3 regions of the Methylocystis sp. ATCC 49242 genome follow, and region 3 is predicted to be linked to each of the others. Evidence: riboswitches for the same ligand, from Rfam matches in the RefSeq annotation. Region 3 holds a riboswitch; each other region holds the start of a gene.
The links. A riboswitch is a leader RNA that binds a small molecule or an ion and turns the genes downstream of it on or off. The one in region 3 is predicted to bind cobalamin.
Positions count from the first base shown of each region.

Region 1: linked by a shared signal. The riboswitch ahead of MET49242_RS04400 (TonB-dependent receptor) and the one ahead of MET49242_RS02145 (CbtB-domain containing protein) in region 3 are both predicted to bind cobalamin.
Region 2: linked by a shared signal. The riboswitch ahead of MET49242_RS01495 (TonB-dependent siderophore receptor) and the one ahead of MET49242_RS02145 (CbtB-domain containing protein) in region 3 are both predicted to bind cobalamin.

Region 1 covers NZ_KE124774.1:507,388-517,300, forward strand. The annotation lists gene argC (N-acetyl-gamma-glutamyl-phosphate reductase) at 1-806, opposite strand, end outside; gene MET49242_RS04350 (polymer-forming cytoskeletal protein) at 944-1,342, opposite strand; gene MET49242_RS04355 (carboxymuconolactone decarboxylase family protein) at 1,617-2,015, opposite strand; gene MET49242_RS04360 (outer membrane protein) at 2,239-3,759, shown strand; gene MET49242_RS04365 (winged helix DNA-binding protein) at 3,878-4,375, opposite strand; gene MET49242_RS04370 (cyclase family protein) at 4,655-5,461, shown strand; gene MET49242_RS04375 (hypothetical protein) at 5,569-5,823, opposite strand; gene MET49242_RS04385 (HU family DNA-binding protein) at 6,542-6,931, opposite strand; gene MET49242_RS04390 (polymer-forming cytoskeletal protein) at 6,964-7,359, opposite strand; gene MET49242_RS04395 (DUF1289 domain-containing protein) at 7,561-7,755, shown strand; cobalamin riboswitch at 7,813-8,016, shown strand; gene MET49242_RS04400 (TonB-dependent receptor) at 8,227-9,913, shown strand, end outside.
Region 2 covers NZ_KE124773.1:60,706-70,618, forward strand. The annotation lists gene MET49242_RS01470 (IS110 family transposase) at 150-1,265, opposite strand; gene MET49242_RS01475 (histidine decarboxylase, pyruvoyl type) at 1,372-2,436, opposite strand; gene MET49242_RS01480 (group II intron maturase-specific domain-containing protein) at 2,578-3,087, shown strand; gene MET49242_RS01490 (carbon-nitrogen hydrolase family protein) at 3,401-4,177, shown strand; cobalamin riboswitch at 4,403-4,602, shown strand; gene MET49242_RS01495 (TonB-dependent siderophore receptor) at 5,068-7,299, shown strand; gene MET49242_RS01500 (hypothetical protein) at 7,391-7,978, shown strand; gene MET49242_RS01505 (hypothetical protein) at 8,073-8,687, shown strand; gene MET49242_RS01510 (adenosylcobinamide amidohydrolase) at 8,757-9,455, shown strand.
Region 3 covers NZ_KE124774.1:42,647-52,559, forward strand. The annotation lists gene MET49242_RS02120 (precorrin-8X methylmutase) at 1-596, opposite strand, end outside; gene cobG (precorrin-3B synthase) at 581-1,870, opposite strand; gene cobN (cobaltochelatase subunit CobN) at 1,854-5,144, opposite strand; gene cobW (cobalamin biosynthesis protein CobW) at 5,151-6,188, opposite strand; gene MET49242_RS02140 (CbtA family protein) at 6,185-6,856, opposite strand; gene MET49242_RS02145 (CbtB-domain containing protein) at 6,876-7,061, opposite strand; cobalamin riboswitch at 7,110-7,305, opposite strand; gene cobO (cob(I)yrinic acid a,c-diamide adenosyltransferase) at 7,344-7,961, shown strand; gene MET49242_RS02155 (sterol desaturase family protein) at 8,171-9,208, shown strand; one part of gene MET49242_RS23825 (IS630 family transposase) at 9,463-9,798, shown strand; one part of gene MET49242_RS23825 (IS630 family transposase) at 9,800-9,913, shown strand, end outside.

The sequences.
Region 1 (9,913 bases), 460 kb from region 3:
AAGACGAAAAGCTCCATGTCGTCCGTGCCGTTGAGCGCCAGTGCGTCCAGCCGTCCGTTCGCCGGCGCCTTCACGACGCGAACATGCGGCGCGCCCTCGTAATGACGGGCGTAAGCCGCTTCGAAGTCGGCGGCCTTGGGCCTGCCCGGCAAGGCGTCGAGCGCGAGCGGGATCGACACGAGCATCCCTTGCCGGAAGTTGCTCACTGACGGCGCAAAAAGGGGACGGGCCGTCAGCCTGGAATAGGCCATTATCTCCGGAATATGCTTGTGCTCGAGCCCGAGTCCGTAAAGCTCGAAGGCTGGGGCCTCGCCCTTCTCATAGGCTTCGATCATCTGCCGCCCGCCGCCCGAATAGCCGGAGACGGCGTTGATGGTGAGCGTCTGGTCTGGCTGGATCAGGTCAGCGTCGATCAGCGGGCGCAGCAGGGCGATGGACCCGGTCGCGTAGCAGCCGACATTGGCGACGCGCGGGGCTGAAGAAATGGCGTCAGACTGACCGGCGCAGAGTTCAGGAAAGCCATAGACCCATCCCGGCGCGACCCGATGCGCGGTCGAGGCGTCGAGTAGACGCGGGGCCTTCTCTCCCAGAGCGTCGCAGAGCGCGACGGTTTCCTTCGCGGCGTCGTCGGGGAGGCAAAGGATCGCGATGTCGACGGCGCCGAGAATGTCACGCTTGGCGGCGGCGTCCTTGCGCTTTTCGGCCGGGATCGCCACGAGTTCGATGTCGGCGCGGCCCGCAAGTCGCTCGCGGATTTCCAGACCGGTCGTGCCGGCGTCGCCGTCGATGAAGATTTTGGAGCGCATCGCGATTGCCTGACTGAGAGATTGCCAGCGGTCAATGTCGCCCGCGGCTGTCAAAGTCAACCAATCTGCTTCAGGCGCCGGGGAATCGATCCCGGCGACACGCGGTCGAGGAGCGCGTGCGCTCCGTTCATCGGCCTCTACTTTCTGGAGCGCGTAAGTTTCAGCGGTCCTTCCGACGGGGGGATGGCGCGCTCGCTGCGAAACGCGGTCGATTCGGCGACTCCTTTCAGCACGCCGCCCTTTTCAATTTCGATTTCGCCGTAATTCCAGTTCCCTTCGACGCGGCCGGTCGAGCGCACGCTCAGCAACTGCTTGATGGTCACGTCGCTGCGAATGCTGCCGGATATCTCGGCGTCCGTCGCAGAAATCACGCCATCGATGACGCCGGACTCGCCGACGATCAGCAGACCGCAATTTACTTCGCCGTTCAGTTCACCTTGAATCATGACGACGCCGGTTGCGTGAATCTCTCCGGTGATTTGAACGCCTTCGCCGAGGAAGACCGCGTTCTTCGTATCCGGCGTGAATTCCATCATTCGATTATTCCTGTAATTTCACTATGTTTGCAAACAATGCGAATGTTTGCCTGAGTTGCTTTTATAGTTATTTTGCCATCCTTCCAAGTCGGACGCCCTGAAAAAGGAAATCCCTGTCCTTCAACGATCGCCGTCATCGCCTTTGTCAACTAAGGCGCTAATCATTTCGACGGCGCGCTAAACCCGCGCCGGCCCGCCGTTTCGATCTGGATATTGTAATTTGCGTCGCGATGAAAATAGGCCGTATTTTATCATCGCGCGCCTCGCCGCACGGTCAGCGAACCTCATACGCTTCGTCGATCGGCACGCCCAGCGCCGTCACGAGGCGATTGGTTTCAGCGGCCATGCCGATGACGGCCAGCAGTTCATGGTATTCCGCATCCGTCATGCCTTTGGCGCGCGCGCTCGCGGTGTGAGAGTGGATGCAATAGGGGCATCCCTGGGCGACGGATACGGCGATGTAGAGCATCTCCTTCGTCTTGGGGTCGAGGGCCCCGGGCCCCATCACGGCCTTTATGCTCTGCCATGTCCGCCTGAGCGTCGCCGGATCATGCGCGAGCGCGCGCCAGAAATTGTTTACGAACTCACTGTTGCGGGTGGCGCGGATGTCGTCGAAAACCGCGCGCGCCTCCGGTGAAAGCTGTTCATCGGTGAGCAATGAAACTGTGGCCATGGCGTTATCCGGGTTGGCTTTTTGGTCGCGCCCGCAATTATCTGACCGAGCGGATGTGCGACAACCGCTCATTTCGCCGCTTTCCGATGATTTAAGCGGGAAAACGCCGAAGAATCCGGGGGTGTGATCCTAAAGCCACGGTGGGAAAATTTCTCAAGAAATCAATGTTGGGCTACTGTATCGCCTGCTAGATTAGCAGGGTGGTCCATCGAGGAGCGTACGGTTGCGCAAGCTTGCCCCGATTGTTGTTTTTACGGCTCTGTCCTTCCCGGCATTCGCAGCGGAAGCGCCCTCCGAGGAGGATGCGCCGCCCGCCGCGCCGCCGCGGCCGTTGTGGACGAGCTTCTACATCGGCTTTAACCGAGGCTTCGGCGGCGGCGTGCTGGACTCGGACGTCGGTTTTGTTTCGGCTGTACCCGGTCTCAGCACCGCGACCACGACGACGAATCGGGCGAGCGGCTTCATCGCCGGCGGTCAGTTCGGCTACACCTATTCCTTCGCCAATCATTTCGTGCTGGGCTTGGAAAGTGATTTCCAATGGAGCGACATGAGGTCGTCGCATCAGGCGACGACCTTCGCGACGAATCCGGCCCTTATCACCAACGCCGACATACACAGCGGGATCGACTGGTTCGGCTCGACGCGCGCCCGCGCGGGCTATTCAGTCGGGCGCCTGCTGCCTTACGTGACCGGCGGCGTGGCCTATGGGCAAGTGCAGTCGAGCGGGGTGCAGTTCCTGGGGTCGGGACTGGCGACGACGGGCTCCCGGACCAACACCCGTGTCGGCTGGGCGATGGGCGGCGGCATCGAGTTTGCGCTGAACAGCAATCTTTCCGCCAAGGCTGAGTATCTCTATCTCTACCTTCCGGGCGTCGGCGGCGGCGCGACCGGCGTCGGGGCGCCGCCCGTGACGCCGATGGCGGGATCGTTCCGAACTAACTCCGTGGACGTACACATCGTCAGGAGCGGCCTGAACTACAAGTTCGGCGGGGTCGGCGATTTCTCGAATCTCGCCGATGGCAGTCTGCTTGCAACGATCTTTTCCGAGCCGTCCTATGACTGGACCGGCTTCTATGTCGGCATCAACGGCGGCTACGGCGGCGGCGTCGTGACGGGCTCGACCACCTTCGTCCAGCCGGGCGCGCCGGGGCTTGCGGAGACGACGACGGCGTCCAACCGGACGGCTGGTTACGTCGGCGGCGCCCAGGGCGGATATAATTACCAATTGACGAAAAACATCGTCGTCGGCGTCGAGACCGACGCCCAGTGGAGCGACGTGAAGGCCCAGCATCAGGCGGCGACGATCGGCGGACCGCTGGGCTTCGTCTACACGAACACGCCAAACGACGTATCCTGGTTCGGAACAACGCGGCTTCGCGCCGGCTACGCTTCCGGTAACGCGCTCAGCTACGTGACCGGCGGCGTCGCCTATGGCGAAGTGAACGCGCACGGCTCCCAGATTTCCGGCGGCGTGTTCGGCGGCTCGGCGTCGCAGAACAAGGCGGGCTGGGCGCTCGGCGGCGGCGCGATGTATGCGCTGACGAAAAATCTCTCGATGAGGGCCGAATATCTCTACGTGAGTTTCAGCGGCGTTTCGGGGCCGGCTTATGGTGTGGCGCCGCTGCCTATGCCACCGCTCGCGGGCAGCTTTTCGACCGGAACCTTCGGAACGAACGTCTTTCGCTTCGGCTTCGACTGGAAGGTCGACGGAATCATCAGTTCGGCGGTCGCCGCAGCGCAGTGATTTTCGTGGCGGCGATCTTTGCGCCAAAGGCGTGAGCGCCTTCGGCATACGCCTGAAACGCCAGCGGCCGCCGGATCGATCGGCGGCCGCGTGAGCGATAAAGCTGCGCTGCAGTCATTCAAAGCCGATACTGGATCTGGTCTTCCCAGAAGCGATCGAGGCGCGACATCGAGCGATTGAGGGCCGAGAAATCGTCAGCCTCAATGCCGCCCAGCTGCTCGATCGTCTGCGCGTGCTTCTGATAGGCCTGCGCGACGAGCGCATGGATTTCCTTGCCGCGCTCGCCGAGGCTCAGGCGCACGCAGCGGCGGTCGATGCGGGACTTGGAGTATCGCATGAAGCCGCCTTCGACGAGCTTCTTGACATTATAGGACGAGTTGGAGCCCGTGTAATAATTGCGTGCGCGCAGTTCGGAGGCGGTCAGTTCCTGGTCGCCGATGTTGTAGAGCATCAGGGCCTGAACTGCATTGACGTCCTCGACCTTGGCGCGATCCAGCGCGTCCTTGATCACTTCCAGCAGGCGGCGATGCAGGCGCTCCAGCAGCAGGACCGTGTTCGTGTAGGCCGGCATGATTGAAGCGGCGCGGTCGGCGGTTTTGGTTTCGGCGCGAAGCATCATCTTGATCCCTGAGTTTCTTGGTTATTTTTCTCGCTTGTCGATGGAGAGGAATTTAGCGACCGCGTCTGAATTGCGGCTTAAACAAGATCGTGAATCAAGAGTTGTCCGAGTTTACATGAATCAATCCTGAATCGTCGGGTTTCAGAAAGATGTTCATCGAGCGCCCCCGTTCGTTGCAACGTCGGCAAAGTTCAGGGAAGCTCTTTTCGCGGGCCGGACCCGATTGCCGGCGCCGGCGATTGATGCGCGGGTTTTCGTTTCAATGGAGATGGTGGAATGTCGCGAATCCTGTTTGCGGGAGCGATTGCTCTGGGAGCCCTTTCATCGGGACTCATTTGCTCAGCTCAAGCTCAGACGATCGACCTCGCCGCCACGAAAATCGTGGATCTCAGTCACGCCTATGATGCGGACACGATCTACTGGCCGACGGAGAAATCGGGCTTCGAACTGAAGCAGCAGCACAAGGGGCTGACGAAAGGCGGGTTCTTCTATTACTCGAACACTTTCTGCTCGCCCGAGCATGGCGGCACGCATCTCGACGCGCCGATGCATTTTGCCGAGGGGCGATGGGCGAATTCGGATATTCCGGTCGAGCGCCTCGTCGGGCCCGCCGTCGTGATCGACGTTTCCGGGAAGGCCGCAAACAATTCCGACTATACGCTCACGCCGGCCGACATCGCCGACTGGGAGAAGGCCCATGGTCGTATTCCCGACCAGGCGATTTTCCTGCTTCGCACGGGCTGGAGTTCGCGCTGGCCGGATCGGAAAGCCTATATGGGCGACGACACGCCAGGCGACGCGTCCAACCTTCATTTTCCGTCCTTTGGACCCGAGGCCGCGACTTTTCTCGTAAACGAAAGGCGCGTCCGCGTCATCGGCGTGGACACGGCCAGCGTGGACAACGGACCGTCACGCGAGTTTCTGGTGCATCGGATCGTCGGCGCCGCCAATGTCGCCGGATTGGAGAATTTGACCAATCTCGATCAGCTTCCCGCGACGGGCGCCGTCATTGTAGCTGCTCCCATGAAGATCGCGCACGGCTCGGGCGCGCCGACGCGCGTGATCGCCTTCGTTCCGCGTTGACGCGAGGCGGCGGGCTCGATGCGCTGGCGGGCTTTGAGTTTCCCGATTGCGAAAAAGGCCAGCGCCCTCACGGACGTTGGCCTCGATCATGTGAAGGCGCCGGACGATCAGTCGAGGACCTTGCCGCCGGCGTCCTCGCAGGCCTTTTCCGATTCCGTGAACACCCAGCCCTGACCCTTGCACGCATTCATGCCCTTGCAGGCGTTCTTGGGCGTATGGCAGTCGGTCTTGCCCTTGCAACTGTTGGCGCCGAGGCAATGAACTTTGCCGGGCGTCGCCTTGACCGGCGCAACCGCGCCCGACAACGCAAGCGAAACCGCAGCAATGGCCAGCACCGCGCCTTTTTGTGGAATTTGCTTCATCGACGTTTGCCTCCTTTTGAGAAGTTTATCGGCGCCGCCGCGAGCCTGGCAAGCATTCATCATGGCGTCGGCGTTTAACGGCGTCTGCGCTCGAATGCTCGCGCCGCCGGAGCTCGGTAAGCGCAGGTCAGGCCAGTCGTTCGGCGACGCCCCAGAAGATGTAACTCGTCATCGATTGATCGGGCCATCGCCGGAAAAAATACGACAGAGATCGCCGCCGAGTCGTTGACGCAAGTCCATTCAGACAAAAAAATTATACTCAATTCACAGATCATGAACCACAGTCGATCATCCGCGCGTCGTCATTGATCAACTCAAACGATTGGCTCAATTTTCAAGCCTTTGCGCCTTTGACGAAGGCCGAACAGGTGGGCCTGCAGCACACGCCGCCGACCTGCGGAGAATGGCGTTTCCCCATCTCGCGATCCGAACGCCTTGCGGTCGCTGAGGCCGGCCGCGATCAATATCGCCTTGCCGCCGCTATCGACGCTCTGCCTCGGACAGGTTTTCAAAATTTTGGTCGAACCCAACGAGCGAAGCGTCAAAGACACGGGACTCGAAGAATACGTTACGACTGTGGCTTCAACGCGCCAAACCGCGAGGAGGAGAGGGCGGACGCACGGCTCAGGCCCCTCTCATTTCCCGGATTGGATGAACGGCGGCGTCACGAGAGCTTTCGCCGCCGTTCCCGGCAGTTTTCGACTGGCGGCAAGCCGGATCAGGGCGTAGCCGCGTTCTTCAATTTCGACAGAGCGCGGATTTTCACGCGCACGCTGGCCGGCTTCGCGGCGCCCTTCACCATCTCGCCGGTGGCGGGGTTGCGGACGAGCGTTCCCGCCTTGCGCGCAGGCACTTTGCGGAGGGTGACCTTCAACAGGCCGGGCAGGGTGAATTCGCCCACGCCCCTGGGGTGCACGGAGCCGAGAAACACGCTTTCGAGCGTCGCGTAGACGCCGACGGCCGTCTTGCGCGGAAGTTCGTTCTGCTCGGCGATCAGATTGATAAGCGCCGATTTGGTCAGGGTTTCCTTGAACGGACGAACAGTGGCCGGTTCGGGTTTGCTCTTCTTTTTCGCCGGGGCGGGTTTGCTGACTTTTGCCTTAGCCACGATGAGTCTCCTCAGGTTGAATAGCTGACTGGCTATTTTTTCGGACGGGGCAGCCTGGTCGGCTGCTCGTGAGATACAGCGGGACGCTCACTGCGGAAGCCTGTCGACTCAGCCCTACCTTTGAGCAGGCCGCCTTTTTCGATTTCAATCTCGCCGTAATTCCAATTACCTTCGACACGGCCGGTCTCGCGGACGGTCAGCAACTGCTTGATGGTGATTTCGCTGCGGATGCTTCCGGAAATATCCGCTTCAGTCGCCGAGACGACGCCGTCGACAACACCGGTTTCGCCGACAAGCAACAGGCCGCAATTGACCTCCCCCGTCAACGTGCCCTGAATCATCACAATGCCGCTTGCATTGATTTCGCCGTTGATATGCACCCCTTCACCGACAAAAACCGCGTTTTTCGTATCGGGTTTGAACTCCATCGTCGGTTGACTCCTTCAGGCCGCAGAGCATGGCCGTAAATGATCGTGGGCGTAACAGCGTTTTCCGCGCTTCAGCCTAGCTTCTATAGACGCAACTGATTCTAAGCAAACGTTTACTAGGCGGCCCATTGATAATATTGGGGACGCCGGCCGAATCCTCCGGCCCGTCTTTACGGTTAGGCGAGTGGAACGGGAAATCAAATGGTCGATAGCCCATGCGTGAAGGTTTGCAAGCTGAATGACAAGGGCGTTTGCACAGGCTGCGGTCGCGATCTCGACGAGATCGCGAACTGGATGCGTATGTCGGACGCGGATAAAAGCAAGGCGGCGCAGCGCGCCAGGATGCGGCTGAAAACCATCGACGGGAAGCAGGGCGACAAGAAAAGCCTCGGCTGACGGATCGGGGCGACTCTATTCTTGTTTTCAATCGACTTGACTCGCCAGCCCTGTCAAATGTTTACTCGTGGCGATGGTTCCCGAAAGGGATCAAAAGGGAACGCGGTGAGCGCGCTCGAGTGCGCAATGCCGCGGCTGCCCCCGCAACTGTAAGTGGTGAGCCGTAGACCAAAAAAGCCACTGGGACATGGCGTTCCGGGAAGGCGGTCTCGAGGCGACGACCCACGAGCCAGGAGACCTGCCATCATTCGTGGTCACGCGCGAAAGCGTCGGGCGGGGTGCACCGATGCGGCCGAAACCTGTTGTCCGCCGCAACGGCGGAGGATGGGGAGCGACCTCTCGCAGTGACGGTCCACGTCTGTTGCGAGCGCCACCATGTCCGGCTGTCGTTTGCGCATTTCTGCGCATATTCCTCCATTATCGTCTGTCGCTTACCTTTCTCGTCCCACTGTCCGCAGCGCTGCGGCGCTGGTGTTTGCCTCTTATGCCGGCGCGGCGCTCGCTCAACAGGCGCTGCCAACCATCGAGGTGGGCGGCCATACGACGCGCCGGGTCCCGTCGCCGGCAGCACACGCGCCGGCGCCCCATCCCGTCGCGACCGTTTCCCCGACGCGGACGCCGGCGCCGGTTGCCGCGCGTTCGACGGAGAGCGTTCCAAGGCCGCCCATAACGGCCGCGAGCGAGAAATATTTTACAGGAGCGGAAATCAACGCCGTTCCCATCGCGCGTCCGGCCGACGCGCTCGAAATCGTTCCCGGCCTCGTCGTCAGTCAGCACAGCGGCGACGGCAAGGCGAATCAATATTTCCTTCGCGGATTCAATCTCGACCATGGCACGGATCTCGCGCTCTATCTCGACGGCATGCCCTTGAACATGCGCACCCATGGCCATGCGCAAGGCTACGCGGACGCCAATTTCATCATTCCCGAATTGCTGCAGGGCATGCTCGTCCGAAAGGGGCCTTACGACGCGGAGGACGGTGATTTCTCTTCCGCCGGCTCGGTCTATCTGCAATATCTCGACAAGGTAGATCGCGACTATTTCCAGCTTACCGGCGGAAGTTTCGCCTATGGCCGCGCGCTTGGCGTCAAATCCTGGCGCGATGTCCACGAGGGGACCGTGCTCGGCGCGGCGGAGGCGCAATATTACAACGGCCCCTGGGAACGCGGCGACAATTTGCGACGCATCAACAGTGTCTTGCGGTGGACGCGCGGCGCGCAGTCGGACGGCATGTCGCTTACCGCCATGGCCTACGCCAACAAATGGTTTTCGACGGACCAGATCCCCGCCCGCGTCGTAGATTCGGGTCTGAAGTCGCTTTGGGGAACGATGGACCCGACCGACGGCGGCGACACGACCCGCTTCAGCCTCTCCGGCCGCTGGAGCCGGACCGAAGGCGCCCACGCTTCGCGCATCGAAGCCTATGTGGTGCGCTCGACGCTCGAGTTGTACAACAATTTCACCTACTTCCTGGCGCATCCTGATCTTGGCGACCAGTTCCGGCAGTTCGATCGCCGAACCATGATCGGCGTCAACGCTCGGCACGATATCAAATGGGATTCCTTCGGCCTGCCGGTAGTGACGCGCCTGGGTCTGCAGGGTCGTTACGACGACATCCGCCTCGGCCTGCAGGAAGGCCTGCGCCGGCAATCATATGACGCGATCCGTAACGATTATGCGGGCGAGGGGAGCGTCGGCTTATGGACCGACACGACCGTAAAGTGGCTGCCGTGGCTGCGCACGGTCGCCGGCGCGCGCTTCGATTTCTTTACCGCCGACGTGAACTCGATCCAGACGCTGTGGGACGCGCCGAAATTCCTCGCCAGCACAGGATATCCCGCCTTTCTGTGGACGGGACCGTTCAACAGCGGCTCGAAAGACGCGGCGATCATGAGTCCCAAGGCGTCGATCATTCTCGGCCCCTTCTACAAGACGGAGCTTTTCCTGAACTATGGCGAGGGCATGCACTCGACGGACGCGCGCGGCGCGGTGCAGAGATTCGCCACATCCGAACTCTCCGACGCCGATGGCTTCGCGCCTGTTGCGGCTATCCCATTGCTCGTCAAATCTCGAGGCGCAGAGATCGGCGCGCGCACGAAATTCATCGAGGGGCTCGATTCGAGTCTCAGCCTGTTCTGGCTCAATCTCGAATCGGAAG
Region 2 (9,913 bases), on a different contig from region 3:
TGGGGCTGCCTCTGTCTAGATAGCGAGCGTCAAAAAGCTCATAGTGTACACGAGGGCTCCCCGGCATTGTCCCGCCCCCAGCGCCGCATATCGCGCCGAGGCTGTTATCGTGTTCGCGGCCTCCTCTACTGACTGTCGTCAAGGAATGGTCAAGCCGGCTTTGGCGCGGATTGAATCGTGCAGGCGATCGACCAGATGAAGCCCACCATCTCGCGTGCGATGGCGACATTGACGACATTGGCGGTCTTGCCACGCGCGGTCAGCCGACGATATCGAGCGCAGAGCCGAACCTGCGCTTTCCATCCGATGTCGCGAACGACTTTTGGCAACGCCTCGATGCGATCGACCTTGTGACGGCCGATGCGCGGTTTCATTCGGTAAGCCCAGGCGCCTTCAACCAGCGCACGCCGGGCGTGGGCGTTACCGGTCTTGGTAATGCCGCCGCGTCGGACGGTCTCACCACTCGATCGCTCGCCCGGAACTAGGCCAAAATAGGCCATGAGCTCGCGCGGGTTCGAGAAGCGTGTGAAGTCGCCGACTTCCGCGACCAGCACCACGGCATTGATCAGCGCTATACCCCGCATCGCCTGCAAGGCGTCAACGACCGCGCGCAGATTCCATTCCGGGAGAAGGCTGAGGATTTGTTCCTCGACCCGCTGCAGGCGCCGTTCCGCATCCGTGACGGCATCGACATAGTCCTGAAACGCGATCTGCTGGGCGGGATGTTCGAAGGCCAACGTCGATAGCCATCGCCGGTAAGCCATGCGCCATGCCGTCCCACGCCCGTGCTTGCGACCGTGACGCAGCAGAAAACCTTGAAGATGCTGACGCGCACGCGTCACGATATGCCGGACGACACTGCGCAGACGGATCAAGTCGCGCATGGCTTCGTGATCGGTGTCAGGCACCCAGACGGGCGTCAACTCTCCGGCTCGATGAAGTCGGGCGAGCATGGTGGCGTCGCGACGATCTGCCTTCACCCGATCGCCAGACTTCACTGGAATCAGCGACGGCGCCACCACGTCGCAGCGATGACCGAGGCTGGTGAGTTGGCGATGAACACCATAACCGCACGGTCCAGCCTCATAACAAAAAATCAGCGGCTTGCCGGGAAGACCGAGACGGCTGCACAACTTGCTAATTGCGTGGGGATCATTGGCAATCTCGCCAAGGTATTCCACTGCCCCAGTGCGGCCGCTCTCCGCCACCGCAATCGAGAGCCGTTCTTTGTGAATATCCAAGCCAACAAATCGGGTATGTTCCATTCGGCCCGTCTCCTATGCATGAGGCTCTGTGCCGGCCAGCCGGCCCAACCCTCGTACCGTTGCATATCGGATGACGGGCCACCCTCAGGCCCAGCAATCATAGGGTCTAGTTGCGCCTTGCGTGTTTACCACTTTGTAGGGTTTTCTCCCAATCAGATATGTTTATTTCCAGCAGCTTTTCGGGCCCGCCGGAGGGAACAGCCCCCTTTGCCAACACGACATAGGGAACGGTGGCCATCGCATAACCAACAGAGCCCTCGAGAACGGATTCATTCGTGACCCCGACGAAAATTTTGCTGTATCTGACGCTTTGATTCTTTCCAACGCGTATCACGCTTTTAGCTAGATTCTCGCGCACCAGATGAAAGTACTGTTCCTCTGTTTCGTCGATGGTGTTAGCTTTAAATTCACCGCACAGTTCTATGATCACGTTTGCATTGATTTTACGATCCTCGGCGATGGCGATAGCGAGGCCACACCAAACATTTGTCGGCCCGAGGGCGGTGATTTCCTTATGGGCAGCGACGACATGAGCCCCAGGAAGCAATGGAAATCTCGGGCGGTCCCGTGTCCCAAAGAGACGGGAGCCTGCGTCCAACAGCGGATCGAGAGAATAAACGGGAATTATGCTGTTATCCGATACCGTCACCTCAAATAGCTTGCCTGGCCCGCCCTTGGCAATGTCGGCTGCCTTTGCAATGTCGAAGCCCCAAATCGCACCATTAGTTCCGCTAAAAGAGGAGGCGACTATTAGGTTGATTTGCCCTATATACGCGCCGGACGCTTCGGCGCGGTCAAAAGCGACTGTTCCATCCAAGCCTTCCCCCTTTTGACCTGGTATGACTAATTCTCTTGACGCTTGTCCCGCGTGGAGTGTGACAACAGAGACATAGCCTAGGCCACTGGCGCCCGGATTACCGTATCCGTCGCAATGAATAGAAAAGGGCCCTACTGCACCTTTAACAATTTTACTCAGAGACAGAGCCGACGACGATGTTTCACGGAAGGTCTTTGTACCTTTGCTATCATTTCGGGCTTCCGCAAGCTCGCAAAAGATTGTCATCGCATAAAAAATTGAGAAAATCGTTCTGAGGGCCGGTTTCGTTTGAATTTTCCAGCGCTGCAAAATGCCAGCGCACCACCTCGCTAAATGCGTGCTGTTGCATCTCATTCGGAATGCTCCACCGATTCGGAGTTCGCGAAAGCTTATTGCTCTTCGCGAAGCATGTGGATAGGACTTCTATTCCTCATCTGTTCGATCAACGCAGGACAATGATTGACGCCGATGAGGCGCGCGAGTTTGTCAGGAGTGATGGAGTTGATTGACTACATGGTGGGCGTCTACTCGGCGCACGTCAAGTCGCCCGCTGCGGCCGAATATGACGTCGCCTTTCTGCTCGGCGCGCCGGCGGTCAATGAATGTTTCCATCTCAAAGCGGCGCCCAATCCGTCACGCGCGCGTTCGATCCAAACAGCCGTTATCGATTATCTCGATGCGCCAAATCGCGCCGCGGCTCGCGAGACCATTCGCTGGCGTTTTCGGCTCGACGACCCGCAAAGCGGTCGATGCGCCAGCGAAATCATGGCGACATGCTCGCTGTCGACACGACCTGCGGTGAACAAGCCTTCGCTGAGCCCGATGCGGTCGACGATCCACGATTTCCAGCTGCTCAAGAGAACACAGGAGATGCTGGACGATAGCGCTCGCGAGCTGAACCCGGCCGCACAAGGTTGGCTCGCCTACCATGGGCGATATACGCGTTCGGCACTCTATCCCCTTGTTCGCTACATCGACCAAACGCGCGCAAGTGATCAGCGTTGAGACCTGCCGAACCGTTGGCTGCCCATTTGCTCCAGGTTTAAATTTCGTACGCCTCTGCCAGAGGGACCAAAATCGATTTTCTCTCTCTGCGGTCAAGCTGTGACTTAACCCCCAATCGATCAGGGGCGCAACGGGAAGTGAAGAAGAACCAAATAGGCTGCCACAACGCGCGCAATCTGGCGCATTCTTGCAATTTGGCACAACGTGCCAGCTTGGGCTAGGTTGGACGCCAAGGCCATCAACCCGGCCCCGCCCTTGGCGGCGTATTCTAACGCGTGCCTCGGCTGAAAAATCGGGAAACCCGACTTATCCAATGGCGACTTCCCTAACGCGGATTGCTCTCTTGCACTTGGCCCCGACTCCGGGCGCTTTGGAGCAAAATCAGCAACTTGTCGAAACCGCGTTGGCGGCTGCGGCCGATGCGGGCGCAGAGTGGGTCATTACGCCAGAACTCGTGACAACTGGATATGAGTTTGCCGAGCACATAGGCACTGACTGGATTGAGAGCCAGCCAGACTTGTGGGTTCAAGGCATAGCCGCGTTGGCGCTGCGACGTCGCCTCACCGTATTCCTGTCTGTTCCGGAGCGCGACGGGGAAAAGCTGTATAACAGTATGATTGCCATCGACCGGAGAGGTCGGATCGCCGGGCGTCACAGGAAGATCAACGCATTGCGTGTGGGTGCGGAGTCCTGGTCCACACCAGGTGAAACCATTTCCCCTGTTAAAATCGACGGATTTGGCCTTGTCGGCATGCTTATATGCGCCGACGCGTTCACGCCAGTCATCGCGGCCTCCCTTGCAGATCAGGAGGCGCGTGCACTGGTTTCGTCCGCCGCCTGGGGACCTGGGCTTCATGGTCCGGATGGAGAATGGGAGGCAGTCAGTCAGGCGACATCGCTGCCCATTTTCGTTTGCAACCGCACCGGCCAAGAACGCCAGATGGACTTCACGATCGCACAAAGCGTCGTGGCTAATCGCGGGAGACGAGTCGTAAGTTTCACGGCGCCTCGAAACGCTATCTTTTTGGTCGATTGGAGCTTCGAGGGAAATCAGCTTGCTCGGTATTCCCAAATAACTCCGCTTCCATAACGCTCAGCGGAATCAGATAGCAAAAACGTGCTTACTTCAAACGGCGGCGCAAAAGCCCGCGGCAAGTGCATCGCACCACTGTCACGCAAATTGGGCAGGTTTCTTCCTTACTGACAAAGTCGCACTATCCATCTGCCCGCCCCGTCGCGCTGATGCGAAAATGCAACGCTTCAGGACTGCTCGAGGCACCCTCCACAAAACGGCTTGACTAAACCGGCTGGCTTCGGCCTTTATAGGCCAGATGGTTCCCTTCGGGGATCAAAAGGGAACTCGGTGCGCGCTGCATAGCGCTATGCCGAGGCTGCCCCCGCAACTGTAAGCGGCGAGCCTTAGAGCCAAAAAGCCACTGGGGAAACCTCCCTGGGAAGGCGGCTTAAGGCGGCGACCCGTGAGCCAGGAGACCTGCCATCAATCGTGGTCACGCGCGAAAGCGTCGGGCGGGGTGCACCGAAGCGGTCAAAACTGTCGCTGAGCGTCAAAACGCAAAGCGACAGGGATAGACCTTTCGCAGTGACGGCCCACGTTGCTGCGAGTCTCGGCTCATGAAATCCCTTCTCCCGACAGCTGCCAAAGACGGCGTTCGCGGCGCCGTGCGGCGCAATTCGCCGCTCCTGTCCTACGTTCTTTCTGCAGCCGTCTCGTCGCCAGCTCTCGCCCAAGAAACGCTCCCGGTCATCGAAATCGGCACGCCGAAGCCGAGCTTCGGCCGCGCCTCCGAGGCGCCCGGAACGGAACGGCCTGTTGCCGGTCAACAGGCGGAAGCGGACGGTAACGGCACAGAAATCGGCCCTGGCGACAATGGGCAAATCTGCGCGGACGGGGTTTGCAATAATCCCACGTCCTACGCCGCGCCGATCGAGTCGCTTGGGACCAAGGTCAACACGCCGGTGATGAACACGCCGGTCGCCACGAAGATGGTCACGCGGCGGATGCTCGAGGACCAACAGGCCATTACGCTCGACCAGGCGTTGAAGAACGTCAGCGGCGTCGCCGTCTCGGGCGGCGGCGACGCGGCGCTGGGAAATTCCTTCCGACAGATCATCCTGCGCGGCTTCGCAACGCAGAACTATTTCCGCGACGGTTTCCGGGTCGACAGCTTCGGCCTCAATTTCGCCGGCTCCAGCAGCGCCGAAATGGCCAATGTGGAGAGCGTCGAGGTGCTGAAAGGCCCCGCCGCCATCCTCTACGGTGCGGTGGAGCCCGGCGGCATCGTCAACATCAACACGAAGCAGCCGCTTGCGAAGCCGGCCGCCTCCGTGCAGCAGCAAATCGGCAGCTACGCCTCCTATCGCACGGTCGTCGACGCCACGGGGCCGGTGACCGCCAACAAGGACGTGCTCTACCGCTTCATCATGTCCTATGAGAACGACGGGTCGTTCCGCGCCTTCGACTACAACAAAAATATCATGATCAACCCGGTCGTCAGATGGAACATCGACGACAGCACCTGGATCAGAGCGTCCACTCAGTTTCAGCAGAACAATCTGAATCAGGACTGGTTTTATGTGCCCTATTACGGGATGTTCTCCCCTCTATGGCTCGGGCGCAGTTTCAACTGGGGGCCCAACTCGCCTTACACTCAGCAGCAGAACTTCAGCGAGCTGACGTGGCATCACGACTTCGACAAGGACTGGTCGATACAGCAAACCTTGTTCATGCAACTGTTGCATAGCAATTGGCAGAACAACGGCGGGACCACCTCTATCACCGATTGCGTGACTCCCGGCGCCTACTCTTTTGGCGGCTTCTCGCTGTGCGGATTCAACGGCGCCTTTACCCCGGTATCCCAACCAAACAGTGTCATCCTGAACTATAGTTCTTTTCCGTCTGACAATAGACAGGCGGAATATGCGACGACAATCAATCTCGTCGGTCATTTCAACACCGGGGAATATCTCAACCATACGCTGTTGTCGGGGGCGGACTACTACCGGTATAACTTCAGGGGCCTGAATATGCTCCCGCAGAACTACGGGGCGGTTGGCCTGTTCGGCGCGCCGTATTTCCCGACCCCCATCGGCGGGCTTGTTCCCTACAACGCCACCCAGCAAGCCGCCGACAATTACGGCGTTTATCTGCAGGACCAGATCAAACTGCCCTTCGGCTTTCACGTGCTCGGCGGCGCCCGTTGGCAATATATCGACAGCAGAACCGGCGCCTCTGACAACACGCATTTCTGCGGGCCTTTTTCGTCCAATTGGTTTTCGGGAATTGCGATTCCATGTAACTTCAACACGCTCGGCAACACATCGAGGTTTGTCAGCCAGAGGGTCACGCCGCGCGTGGGGGTGTTGTGGCGGCCGCTCGAATGGATCAGCTTCTACGGAAATTACACCGAGTCCTACAGCCCGAACTACGACGGCAAGCTAGTCTACGGCTCGAACGACCCGACGCCCCCAAGCGCCGGCGAGCAGGAGGAAGGCGGAATCAAGCTTGCCCTGTTCGATAACAGGTTTCAGGCCACGGCGGCCTACTACCATTTGGTCAAGACCAATATTCCGATCGGGATCCCCAATGATTTCAACCACGTGTTACTCATAGGCCAAGGGCGTTCGCAGGGCCCGGAACTCGACATCCAAGGCGAGCTTCTGCCCGGCTGGAGCATCAATCTCGCCTACGCAAACACCGACGCAATCACCACCAAGTCAAATCCAACTTACCTCGGGGTCCCGGTTGTGGGACAGCCGATCCCCTTCGTTCCGCGTAATGTCGGCTCCCTGTCTTCGGCCTATGAATTCAGGGACGGCCAGATGAAGGGTCTGCGCGTGGGGACGCGCTACGATTACACCGGCTATCTTCCTTTCTTTCATACCGCCAATGATGGATCCTATATTTATGGGAAATCCACGCCGAGCTATGGACTCGTTGGCCTCTTCGGAGCCTATGAGTTCAACCTCGACCGATTCAAGGTCGTCGCACAGCTCAATGTGAGCAATCTTTTCGACAAGACCTATTTCGTCACCGGCGGCTTGGGTCCTCAAGCCTTCGACGCCGCCCATCCTGGCGGCTTCGCGGTGCCCTTCACCAATCCAGTCCAGGTGGGCTGGAACACGCCAGGGTACAATTTTAACGTAATCGGCGCCCCGCGGATGTTCCGCGGGTCGATCAAGGTGTCGTTCTGAGCGGCGCGCCGTCATGCATCCTCGAGGAGCGCGCGATGCGCCTCCTCGGAGATAGAGGTTCTGCTCCGTCGACGAAGAGAAAGTGAACGCCATGTCAGAGGTTGCCGAATATGCGCCGACACGAATGGTCGAGCCCGATGGAACGCCGCTCGACGTGTTCTCGCTGCCCACAGACCCGGCGAGCCTCGAGGAGCTTCTCCGCGATCTCTTCGAGAACCATTGGCGGGAGATCACCTTCGGCATCCTCATTCAGGGCGCCGCTTGGGAGATGAAGACCGATCGCCCGCCGACGCGCATCGGCGTGCTCGACGGCTATCTGACGGTGGCTTTTGGCGTTCCGCATTTCCACATCTGCATCGGCGAGAACAAAGGCCCGCGCAGCCGGCCGACGTCCCCGGACTTGGCGCGTCATCGGCGCACGGCGCGTGCGGAGATTTATCGTCGAATCGGGCGCTCCTGTGTGCCGATGTCATGGGGAGTGCAGCTCTTCAACGGCGCGAACGAGCAGCAGCTGACCGTGCTCCTGCCCAACCCGTTCCTGCATCCGGAGACCGACAAGTTCCTGAAGGAGCCCGATTGGTCGCGTCTCGCGCTGTGGGACAAGCTTCGGGCGCGATGGTTTGGCCTTGCCGACCCCGACCCGATCGACCGTTCAGGTCGCCGCTTCGCGCATGCCTGATTGTCGCACACATTTCCCGGCGGCAGCTCCGAGCAGCGACCGCTGGGCTTCTTCCTTCTCGTCAGACTAAATATAACCGAGACGAGCGGAGCCGATGGCCGAAGAGGTTTCAGCCATCTTCAATTTACGGAGACCTAATATGACCGCGATTAATGTGGGTTCCACGCACACGGCATCCTCTCCTTCGCGCACGGCGATCGGCATTGGCGCGTTGACCGTCGCAAGTGTTCTGACGACAGTAGGCTTTGCCTGCGCGGTTCCGCTCGCGGCCTTCGCGGCGATCGCCGCCATGTCGTTCGGACGCCGCGAAGCCTTAGCGGCAATCGGCGCAGTATGGCTCGCCAATCAGGCATGGGGCTTCACCTTTATGCATTACCCGATGAATGGCGAGACCTTCGCCTGGGGCGGGGCGCTTGGGATGATCGCCGCGCAATCGTGCGAGGCGGCCGGACTGCCGACGCGGCGGTTCTCGGGGGCCGTTGGCGCTTTCGTTGCGTTTTTGGCAGCCTTCCTCGTCTATGAAGGCTCGCTCATCGCAATCGATCTTGCCGTCGGTATCAGCGCCGATGACTTCGCGCTGGCGACCGTTGCGCGGATTTTTCTCATTAATGCTTGCGCCTTCGGCGGTCTCTGGGCCCTGAAGACAGTCGTCACGAATGCAACGTCTCGGCGCAAGTTGCTGGCGACACTCGTGCCGCGGCACATCTGAAGGCGCTTCGCGGAGCGCCCGGCTTCCAGCCTGCGCTCCGCAGGATTGCTTGATTTGCGGATATTCTGCATGACTCAGTTGCCATTTCGTCTCGATCTGGAGCCCCCCTTCCTCATCGTCAAGTTCGAAAACCCGCAAAGAACCTTGGGATGGTCGATCACGAAGCCTGGCTTTTGCTGCACCCGAGAAGTTGTTTGGCTGGAAGTTCGCAACGCGGATCTGACGCCCCATGTCGATCCGGTGGAGTTCTTGAAGAAGAGATTGGCGTCACGCGGCCTTTCTGATGCTGCGGCCTTCATGACTTCTCGGGAAATACGCCGTCATCATATTTCCCAGTCACGCGTCGGTTCGGTCATCGCAACGTGTTTGACAACAGTCGGTCTGACCAATGGGGAGAGAATCGGTGCGCGTCGCGGTCAAAATGTTCTTTTGCCGGGCACGATCAATACGCTTGTCCATGTCTCGCGTTCGCTCTCGGCCGGCGCTTTCGTCGAATCCGTCTCCATTGCGACGCAAGCGCGAACGGCGGCGATCATGGAGACGAACCCTCATCGGGGCGACCCAGCCATTACCGGCACGGGAACGGACTGCATCGTCGTCGCGGCGTCCGAAGGCAATCAGCTAGTGTCTTGCGCGGGTCTCCACACCGATCTCGGTGAGGCCATCGGCGCGGCTGTGTATGAGGCGACCTATGCCGGCGCGATGGAATGGAACGCAGAAAATTGCGGGGATAGTCGCAACTCGAAAACTTCGGAAGGAGCGCTATGAGCGTAAAGTCTTACAGTGCGTCGCCTGTCGGGCTGCGGGCGCCGGATCGGGCACAACGAGGGCACCCGCGCGGTTCAATCGCGAGAGTGACAAATCCACCTCGTAAGGGCTTTAGGACTGCCAGTCTTCTCTTTTCAGATATCCCGGCGCTCGAACAGCGGGATCGCGAGCGTAAGGGGAAAACGATAGACGGGACCAGACGGCAAGAAGCCAAAGTAACGTTTGCGGCGCGGCCGCTCCGAGACTGGTGCGCGAGAAACGCAAGAGAAGGCGGATAATGCCCCCTCCTCGCCGGGACACCTGCCTGGCTTCCCTCCAACGCGAAGCTCGCGACGTGGCGCGCCCCCAGCTTATTTCCTGTGTTAGAGGCCGAGCGCCATTCTGCTCGTTGGCCACTGCCAAGGGAGCCGAAAGTCATGCCTCCAATTTCGCGATACCACGCAGAGGTTAGTCAAAGC
Region 3 (9,913 bases):
GCCGCCATGGCGCTGCCGCCCTTTCTGCCTTTGACGATGGCGAAAGGCGCGCGCCCGTCGGCGGCAAGCGCCTCTTTCGACTCGGCAGCGCCGACGAAACCAACGGGCATGCCTATGACCGCGGCCGGACGCGCGACGCCCTCGTCGAACATTTCGAGCAAGCGAAACAGGGCGGTGGGCGCATTGCCGATGGCGACGATGGCGCCGTCGAGCCGATTGCGCCAAAGCTCCAGCGCGGCGGCGCTGCGCGTGTTCTTGATTTCCGCGGCAATCGTCGCGACAGCGGGCTCGGCGAGCGTGCAGACGACCGGGTTGTTCGCGGGCAAACGCGCGCGCGTCACGCCATGCGCGACCATGTTGGCGTCGCAGAGGATCGGCGCGCCCCTGCGAAGCGCCTCCTTTGCAGCCGACACGAAGGTCGGTGAAAATTCGATGTCGTCGGCAAGCTCCACCATGCCGCAGGCGTGGATCATGCGCACGGCGACTTTCTCCTGCTCGGGCGTGAAGCGAGAGAGATTCGCCTCCGCGCGAATGATCGCAAAGGAGCGCGTATAGATCGCGGCGCCGTCGCGGATGTAATTCATGGCGTCTGACATGATTGTTCCTTTGCGCGAATTGTCAGCGCGCGTTCGACGTCGTCGATCGACAATCCCGCCATTCGCGGCGCAGCCGATGCGTCGCCATTCTCGACAAGATCGAACAGGCCGCCGTTTGCGACGAGCGTAACCGGCGCGCGGCCGGGATGTGCGCAACCTTTGGCGCAGCCGGAGACATGCAGGCCGACGCCGTGTATTCCCGCAAACTTTTGCGCCAGCGGCGCCAGCAACGCAAGGGCGTTGCGCGTTTCACCCTGCGCCTGCGGACATTCCGGCGCGCCGGGGCAGGCGACGACCGCGAGGCGTGGATCGTCGGCGGAGGTCACAAGGCCGCGCGCATGTGCGGCGTCGACAACGCGTTGCGCCGCTTCGCGTGATGGCGTTGGAACCAGAAGCGCGCGCAAGCTCGTGAGACGTATCTCGCCGACGCCCTCGTCTATCGCGAGCATTGCGAGCGTTGAGAGATCGTCGGCGCGCCAGCGGCCGAAGGGCGCCGCGGCGCCGGCGTAATTGACCCCATGCGTCTGTTGTGCGCCGAACGCGGCGGCGAGCTGGGGATGGGAGCGCCTCTCGCAAGGCTGCGCCTTCAGCCCTGCTTCGCGCAGCAGGGCCTCTAAGCCGCGAGCCGCAACGACATAGCGCATACGCCGCAATTCGAATGCGCGATCGCCGCGAAGCGCGAGAAAGGCGCGGGTCATTCGGAGCGCAGTCGCCACAGCGTCGCGTCTGTCAACGAGGACGGCGCGGTCATCTGCGCCGGCGACAAAAAGCGCCACTCTGCCCACGTCATGCGCCTCAATTCGAATATCTGCGGAGACATCGGTGAGCGACAGAGCGCCGCCGTCGTCGACCGAAAAGAGGAACTTCGCGGGAAGGGCGTGGAGCGCAACGTCGCGCCGCGCCGCCTCGGCGAGCGCGAATGCGAGCGCATTCGCGTCGAAAAGCGCATCGGCGTCCAGACCGGCGAGGGGGGAGGCGACAATATTCATCACGCGCTCCGCATCGGCGTCGGGCGCAAGCAGCCCCTGCGCATCCATACGACGCAACGCTTCTGCAAGCGTCGACTCGCTAACTCCGCGTATCTGCAATTGCGCGCGCTGCGAAAGATCGACGAGGCCGTTGCCGCAATCCGCCGCGATCTCCGCAATCGCGCGCAGTTGCGCGGCGGTGACGCGCGAGCCGACGATCTTGGCGCGGATCAGCAAGCCGTCATTGCTCGCCATCGGCCTGTGCGCGCCGGGGCACCAGCCTTTGATTTCAGGCGTCGGCCGCATGTTGCTCTCCGACGCTCGACAAGACGGCAAGGACGCTGTTACGCCGCGTACGCCACAGATCGCGCGACAGCGCTTCGTTGAAGACCCGCGCGACAGCCTGCAACGCGCGTGGATTTTCCTTCCTCAGAAAATCGCGCACGGCGTCGTCGCCGAGCGTCGCAGAAAAAGCGAGGTCGAATTGCGCGTCGCTGACAAGGCCGCCCGTCGCCGCGAAAGCAAAGAGATTGTCGACGCTCTCCGCTATCTCGCCGGCGCCGCGATGGCCGTGACGCATCTGTCCCGCGAGCCAGCGCGGATTGGCGAGGCGCATGCGCAGCGCGCGGGCGATTTCATCCTGCAGCGGGCGCGCGCGCAATTGCTCGGGGCGAGTGGCGTCCAGATGGACAAAATCCGCATCGCCGCCCAGCATTTTATTTGCGGCGGCGAATCCGCCTTCAAAATCGACGAAGGCCGGGCCGGTGAGCACATCGACTTCCGCCATGTCCTGCACATGCACGTGGGCGTCGGCGCGCGCGACCTGCGCGGTGAAACGCTCATGCGCGGGCGCGGTCTCTCCCGCGCGGTTGAGCGCATGGCCGCCAGCGGAAAGATAGGCGCGCGCAAGATCCTCGCGCGTCGTCCATTCGCCCCGCACGATGCGATCGCTTACGCCGAGGCCGTATGTTCCTTGAGCGGCTCCGAAAATGCGCGTCAGATCATCCGCGTCCTTCAGCGGATTGAAGTCGCTGTCTTCGTCGAGCGCGGCGACGGCGCGCACGGCGTCGTCGAAGAGCGCAACGAGATTGGGGAACATGTCGCGGAACAGACCTGACACTTGCAGCGTCACATCGACTCGTGGGAATTCGAGACGCGCCTGCGGCAGAATCTCGAAGCCGATGACGCGCGCGCTCGCCGCATCCCAGCGCGGCGCCGCGCCGAGCAGCGCAAGCGCCTGCCCGAAATCCTCTCCGCCCGTGCGGATCGTCGCGCTGCCCCACAGGTCGAGCATGATATGGCGCGGATATTCGCCATGGTTCTGCGCATGGCGCGTCATCACTTCCTGCGCGGCGCGCCGGCCGATGTCATATGCCGTCTGCGTAGGGGCGTGACGCGGGTCGATACAATAAAGATTGCGGCCCGTGGGCATCACGTCGGCGCGGCCGCGCGAGGGCGCGCCGGCGGGACCAGGCTCGATGAAACGGCCTGCAAGGGCGGCGATCAGCGCGCGGCGTTCGCTTGTCGCGCAAGCGTTGCGCTCCGGGTTGTCATCCGCGCGGCCGAAGACATGCAGCCCGTCGCCGATGCGCATTTCCTTCAGATCGCACATCCAGGCGTCGAGGCGTGTGAGCGTTTCGGCAATGTCGCTCTCGCGCGACACGCCACATTCGGCGGCGAGTCCGCTGCGCTCCGCTTCGTCGAGGATGGCGCCCGCGATGACGCGCGCGCGACGCGGGTCGAGAGACGCGGCCGTGGAATATTCGTCCAGAAGCGTTTCTATTTTTGCCGCCGCGTCGAAGAGTTCGGCGTCGATGAGCGGCGGGGTGAGATGGCCGATCGTCACGGCGGCGGCGCGGCGTTTCGCCTGTGCGGCTTCGCCCGGATCGTTGACGATAAAAGGATAGATGAGCGGCGTCGGGCCGAGCACCGCTTCCGGCGCGCAGGACCGGGACAGCATCGCCGACTTGCCCGGCAGCCACTCCAGTGTGCCATGGGCCCCGAGATGGATCAGCGCGTCGATTTTTCGTATGTGACGGAGCCAGAGATAAAAGGCGACATAGGCGTGTCGCGGCGCCCGCTGCACGTCGTGATAGGTTTCGTAACGATCGACGCGCGCGCCGCGATCGGGTTGCAGCGCCACTGCGAGATTGCCGCTGACGATGCAGGAGAAACGGAAAGCGTCTTCGACGGCAGCAGGATCGTCCTGCGGCGCGCCCCATGATTCATTGACGCTGGCGACGAAATCGGGGGGAAGCATCGCGAGCAGGCGAAGATAGTCGTCGATCGAATAGTCGATAGTGTAAACGCTATCTTCGAGCGCCCGCATCAAGGAGGGCGCGCGTTCCACGGCATGGCTGACGCTGTATCCCGCTTCACGCATCGCTTCGACGATCTCGGCGACGCTCGCCTCCGCATCCAGACCAATCGCATATCCGCCGCGTCCGCGCCGCGCGGGATAGTCCGAGAGGATCAGCGCCAGACTCTTTTCGGCATTGGATTTGCGGCGCAGTCGGGCCCAATTCGTCGCGAGATCGGCGACAAAAGAAACACGCGACGTCTCGGGCGCGTGGCGCATTTCGGCGAGTTCGGCGACGCCGCGCGCGGTTTCTTCCTTGAAAGAAATAGCGCGGGTGAAAATGCGGCCATCGACTTCGGGCAGCACGATATTCATTGCGAGATCGGCGCCATTGGCGCCGCGCGCCGAACCTTCCCAAGCCTCCCGCGTGCAGGTCGCGAGCGCCACCTGAAGCACCGGCGCGTCTGCGCGGTCGAGAACGGCGCCGGATTCGCGCCTTGCGGAAAATGCCGTGGCGTTGAGAATGACGTCGGGAAAGAAAGCGTCGAGCGCCCGCGCGACGAAGGCTTCGCTCTCCGGATCTTTCAGGCTCGCGACGTATAGCGCCTCCACCGCGAACCCGCGCTCGTACAGCGCGTCGGCGAGCGCAATGATGGGCGCGACATCGTCCGCGAGATACATCGACCGATAGAAGACAATGGTCGCACGCGGTGCGTCGACCTGCGCCGCACGGCAGGCGGCGTCGAAACGTCCGGCGTTGGCGACGGCGACGCTTTCCCGCCACTCGGCGGGAAGACCCGCGAGAGTCGATGCGTAACCGAGAAACGAGCGCAGATTGTCGGGGCCGCCGTCCTGAAAGAAGGACCAGATGCGATGCAGCGCTTGCGCATCGAGTGTGGACGCCTGAGCAAGGCGCATGTCGTCGACCGTGTCGCCCGGCACGATGGCGAGCGCAATATCTTGCGTGCGCGCCAGCGCCTCCAGTTGGTCGACGCCATAGGCCCAATATTCCTTGCCGCCGAGCAGTCGCACGACGACGACTTGCGCGTGGCGAACGACGTTGTCGAGATAGAGATCGACGGAGTAGGGGTGTTTCAGATGCGCGAGCGACGCGCAGCGCAGGCTCGGCAGGACGCCACGGTCTTTCTCGTGCTGTTGCGCAAGCAGGCGCAGTTCCGAATCGGAGAAAGACAGAAAGACGATTGTTCCCGGCGTCTGGCCAAGGTCCGTCGCCGCGCCGGCGTCGTCGAGACTATGGAGATCGCGCGGGAGGAGGTGCATGGCGCGTCACGGCTGCGCCAGCATGGCGGTTATCGAATCGCGGTCGAGGCCCTTTTCGCCGATGACGACGAGACGGCTGGCGCGGGCTTCGTTCGGTTTCCATGGGCGATCGAAATGGTGCTGGATGCGCGCGCCGACGCCCTGCACCAGAAGCCGCATCGGCTTGCCGGCGACTTCGACAAATCCTTTCACGCGCAGCACGTCATGCGCGCGCGCAATGTCCGCGAGTTTCGCGACGAGGGCGGCGGGGTCCGTGACCGCCGGCAGGCTGACGACGAAACTGTCGAAGTCGTCGTGATCGTGATCCGGCTCGGCGTCATGGTGGGAGGGGCGGCTGGCGAGATCGTCTTCCGCCGCCGCGGCGAGACCGAGCAGCACGAGCGGATCGACCCGGCCGTCCCGCGCGCGCACCACCTTCACAGTATCGCGGGCGCCTTGTGAAAGCTGCTCGGCGACGCGAAGCTCCTCATCGGCGTCCAGAAGATCGGTCTTGTTGAGAATCACGAGATCGGCGCAAGCGAGTTGGTCCTCGAAGACTTCCTCGAGCGGATTGTCGTGGTCGATCGTCTCGGTATCCGCACGTTCCTGCGCGACGGCGTCGAGATCGTCGGCGAAGCGGCCTTCTGCGACCGCCTTTCCGTCGATGACGGCGATGACGCCGTCGACAGTAAGCTTGGAGCGGATCGCCGGCCAGTCGAAGGCTTTCACGAGGGGCTTCGGCAGCGCGAGGCCCGACGTCTCGATGATGATATGGTCCGGCCGCTTTTCATGCGCGAGCAGCGCCTCGATCGCGGGCACGAAGTCGTCGGCGACCGTGCAGCAGAGACAGCCGTTGGCGAGTTCGACTATATTTTCTTCCGGACAGTTCTCGACGCCGCAGGCGCGCAGGATTTCGCCGTCGACGCCGACGTCGCCGAATTCATTGATGACCAGCGCGAGACGGCGGTCGCGCGCATTCTCCAGCACGTTGCGGATGAGAGTCGTCTTGCCGGCGCCGAGGAAGCCGGTGACGATGGTCGCGGGGATTTTTGCTTGTGTCGTCATGCGGTCTGCGTCTCGTCTTGCGAGATGAGCCGCCACACGAGGCCGACAAGCGCGCCGGCGAGCACCCAGCTCATGGCTTGTACAGCGAGCGACGAGGCGGCGAATTGCGCCGCCAGCTCCGCGGGCGCCGTGCTTTCCGGCGCGGCGGGCGTCGGCGTGAAGAAATGCGGCGCGACGATCAACACGGCGCCCGCGACTTGCGCGATCCATGCGTCGAGCCGCAACAGCGCGTAAAGCCCGGCGCCGGTCGAAACCGCGGCGGCGACCCACCAGATCTGGCGTCCGGCGAGATCGGTTTCTGCGGCCCCGGGTAGTTGGGGGGCAAGCCCGAGACTCGTTGCAAGCCCGGTCGCGGCAAAGGCGCAGGCGCCCCAGAGCGCGGCGCGGCGCGGGCCGATCGGATCGCCGGAGACGAGCATTCCGGCGAGCAGAATCAGCGCGTAACCAATCGAGACGGCGACGGTTGCGAGGCTGGTGGCGGCCGTGCGCCGCAGACCCTCGAAAGCGGGCGCGGCATGCTCAGCCGCGACGTCATGAGCGTGCTGCGCCGTCTCATAAACCTCGGCGGCGAGGATGAGCGGAGTCGTGGTGACATGCTGCAGGGCCGCGACGGCGAGCCCCGCAACGACGCCGGCGATGAGACCGGCCGCCAATGTTCGCGCGATCACGGGTCGCGTGTCGTGGCGGCTAGTGACAGGGGAAGGAGAGGGCGTGGCGCGAATCGTGGGCCGCGTCGTGCACGGTCTCGGGATTCGCGAAACCCGCGACATAGACGAGGCTCGCGCCGAGGAACAGCGCGATGAAGGCGGCCTTCAGCGCTTCTACCTTCGAGCGCGCGAGAGACCCGGACCGGGCGGCGAAAAAAGCGTTCATGGTGTTCTCCTGCCGCCCCACCGGCGGCGTTTTTCATGCGAGAGGCGATCGAGGGATCGCCGCGACGGCAGGTCTCCTGGCTTCCGGGTCCATGGTCCGCGCCGCCTTCCCAAGCTGATTGCTCAGTGGCGGATGGCGCGGGCCTTACCGGTTACAGTTGCGGGGGCAGCCGTGGATTTGGGCAAGGCCCGCACCGCGTTCCCTTTTCGCCTTCTTGCGAAGGACCGTCGCTTTCAGTCATATGCGCGTGACATCATTCCGTCAAATGGCGAGGGCTGCATTTTGACAATCGGGCAGGAGGACGACGAAGCGCGCCGCCATCGCTTGAAGATGGAGAAGCGGAAGGCCGTTCAGGACGCCGAGGTGGCCGGCAAGACCATCGCGCAGAAGGGCCTGCTGATGGTCCACACCGGGCCTGGCAAGGGGAAGTCCACCGCCGCTTTCGGGCTCGCCCTGCGCGCGCTCGGTCATGGCTGGAAGGTCGGCGTCGTCCAATTCGGCAAGGGCGCCTGGCGAACCGGCGAGCGCGACATGCTCGAAAAACTTGGACAGGTCTCCTGGCATACGCTCGGCGAGGGCTTCACCTGGGAGACGCAGGATCGCGCCCGCGACGAGGCCGCGGCGCGGCGCGCCTGGGAAAAAGCCTGCGAATTGATGGCGGACCCCGAAATCCGTCTGCTGGTGCTGGACGAGCTGAATATTACGCTGCGTTACGAGCATCTGCCGCTGGCCGAGGTTCTCGCGGCGCTCACGGCGCGTCGCAACGATCTGCATGTCGTGGTGACAGGCCGGAACGCCAAGCAGGAGCTGGTCGAAATCGCCGATCTCGTCACCGAAATGACGCTGGTGAAGCACCATTTTGCGGCCGGCGTGAAGGCTCAGGAGGGCATAGAGTTCTAAATCGGGTCGCCGATTCGGCAAAAGGCGCGCCGATGAGCCGGGGCGAGGCCTTGGCAAGGCCCAGTAGAGAGAATACGCTTTCCGGGCAGTTAGTTCGAGCAGCTCATGAGGTCGGACGCAGCCCAAACCGACGCTGGAACTGGACAGCCATTTTCAGGCGGCGAGGTCCCGGCCGACCTCTCGAAAACCATCCGGACAAGAAGCTTTCGATGGACCTGTACACCGCGATCCGCTTTTCCCTGGCGAGAATATCGAACGAACTGTTTTCATTTGGCTCGATTTTTTCAATCTATTCGCTGGCAACGACATTTGGCCTGGCCGTTTTCGCATTGGCTTATCGTCAGAAAAGCCGTCGAGGGCGCGCCAATTTGAGGGCCATCGCCCGCGCCATTTTCACAAAGAAAATCTTGGTGCATGAATCCTTTGCCGCCGACGTGAAACTCTTCGTGCTGAGCGTCGTTTTCATGCCGGTAATCGTGGTTTCCCTCGTGGTTTCCGCAAATACTGTCGCAATCGCCGTCAAATCCATGCTCACAGGCGCCTTTGGCGCGATGGGGTCCGCCGATTGCTGTGATCTCTCTATAAAACTGGTCTCCACAGTCGTTCTGTTTCTGGCGTATGAGATAGGATATTGGGTTGACCACTACCTCAAACACAGGGTCTCGTTTTTGTGGGAACTCCACAAGGTGCATCACACGGCTGAGGTTCTTACGCCACTGACGAACTTCAGAAATCACCCTGTCGACAATATATTTTTCGGGTACATGCTCTCAATGTTCATCGGCAGCGCCTCCGGACTGCTGGCGTGGTTGTTCGGTCGAAATACGGAAGCGTTCACGGTTGACGGCAAAAACATAATTTTCATCTTTTTTCTCTGGACAATCGGGCATCTGCAGCATTCGCAGTTCTGGATCCCGTTCCGGGGCGTTTGGGGGCGGATCATCCTGAGCCCCGCGCATCATCAGATCCATCACTCGAACGACCCCCGGCATTTCAATCGCAACCTCGGCAGCGTTCTCGCCGTCTGGGACTGGATGTTCGGCACGCTCGAAATTCCATCAACGAAGAACCCGCGCCTCGTATATGGCGTCAACGAAGAAGGCCGGCGCCCACACTCCTCGACAGGAATGCTGTTGACGCCGATTGTCATGGCGACGAGCGCGCTCTGGCATGAGGTTGTCTCAATCCGAAAATCCTTCCCCAATGCTGCGTTTGCATTGTGGGCAAAAAGAAATCGGATTTCGTGACGGAAATTGCTTGCGTTCTGTTTTTTGCTGGTTGCGAGTGTTTTCGCCGCCATTTCACGAAAAAGGGGCCTTGTCCCGGCGCCTGACAAGCCCGGCCGCCCCTGACCGCAAGCTGGTTTCGTGTGGCGTATTTTTCGTCGAGCCCTGAACCGCCGCGCAGATTAGAGCATTTCCCTGTTTTTCTGAATCGGGAGGGATTCCTGTTTTAGCAGGAGTGTGGTTCAAGATGCTGGCTGGGCGGAGGCCAGCATCCAATGGTTCGACCTCTCTCCAATGATCTTCGAGAGCGTGTGGTTGCGTCGGTTTTGGCTGGCGAGAGTTGCCGCGCCGTGGCGTTGCGCTTTGGCGTGGCCGTGTCATCGGTCGTGAAGTGGTCGCAGCGCCAGCGCGAGACGGGCTCGGTCGCGCCGGCGAAAATGGGCGGCTATCGCAAGCGCGTGCTGGAGCCGCATCGCGCTTTCATTGTCGAGCGTCTGGCGCAGACGCCGCATTTGACGTTGCATGGCCTCAAGGACGAGCTGCTGGCGCGCGGGGTCAAGGTTTCGCACAACGCCATTTGGATGTTCCTGCGCCGCGAGGGGCTGCGGTTCAAAAAAAACGCTGCTGGCGCTCGAACAAGGCCGCGCTGACATTGCGCGACGGCGCAAGCGCTGGCAATCGCTGCAAGCGCGCCTCGATCCCAGGCGGCTGGTCTTCATCGACGAG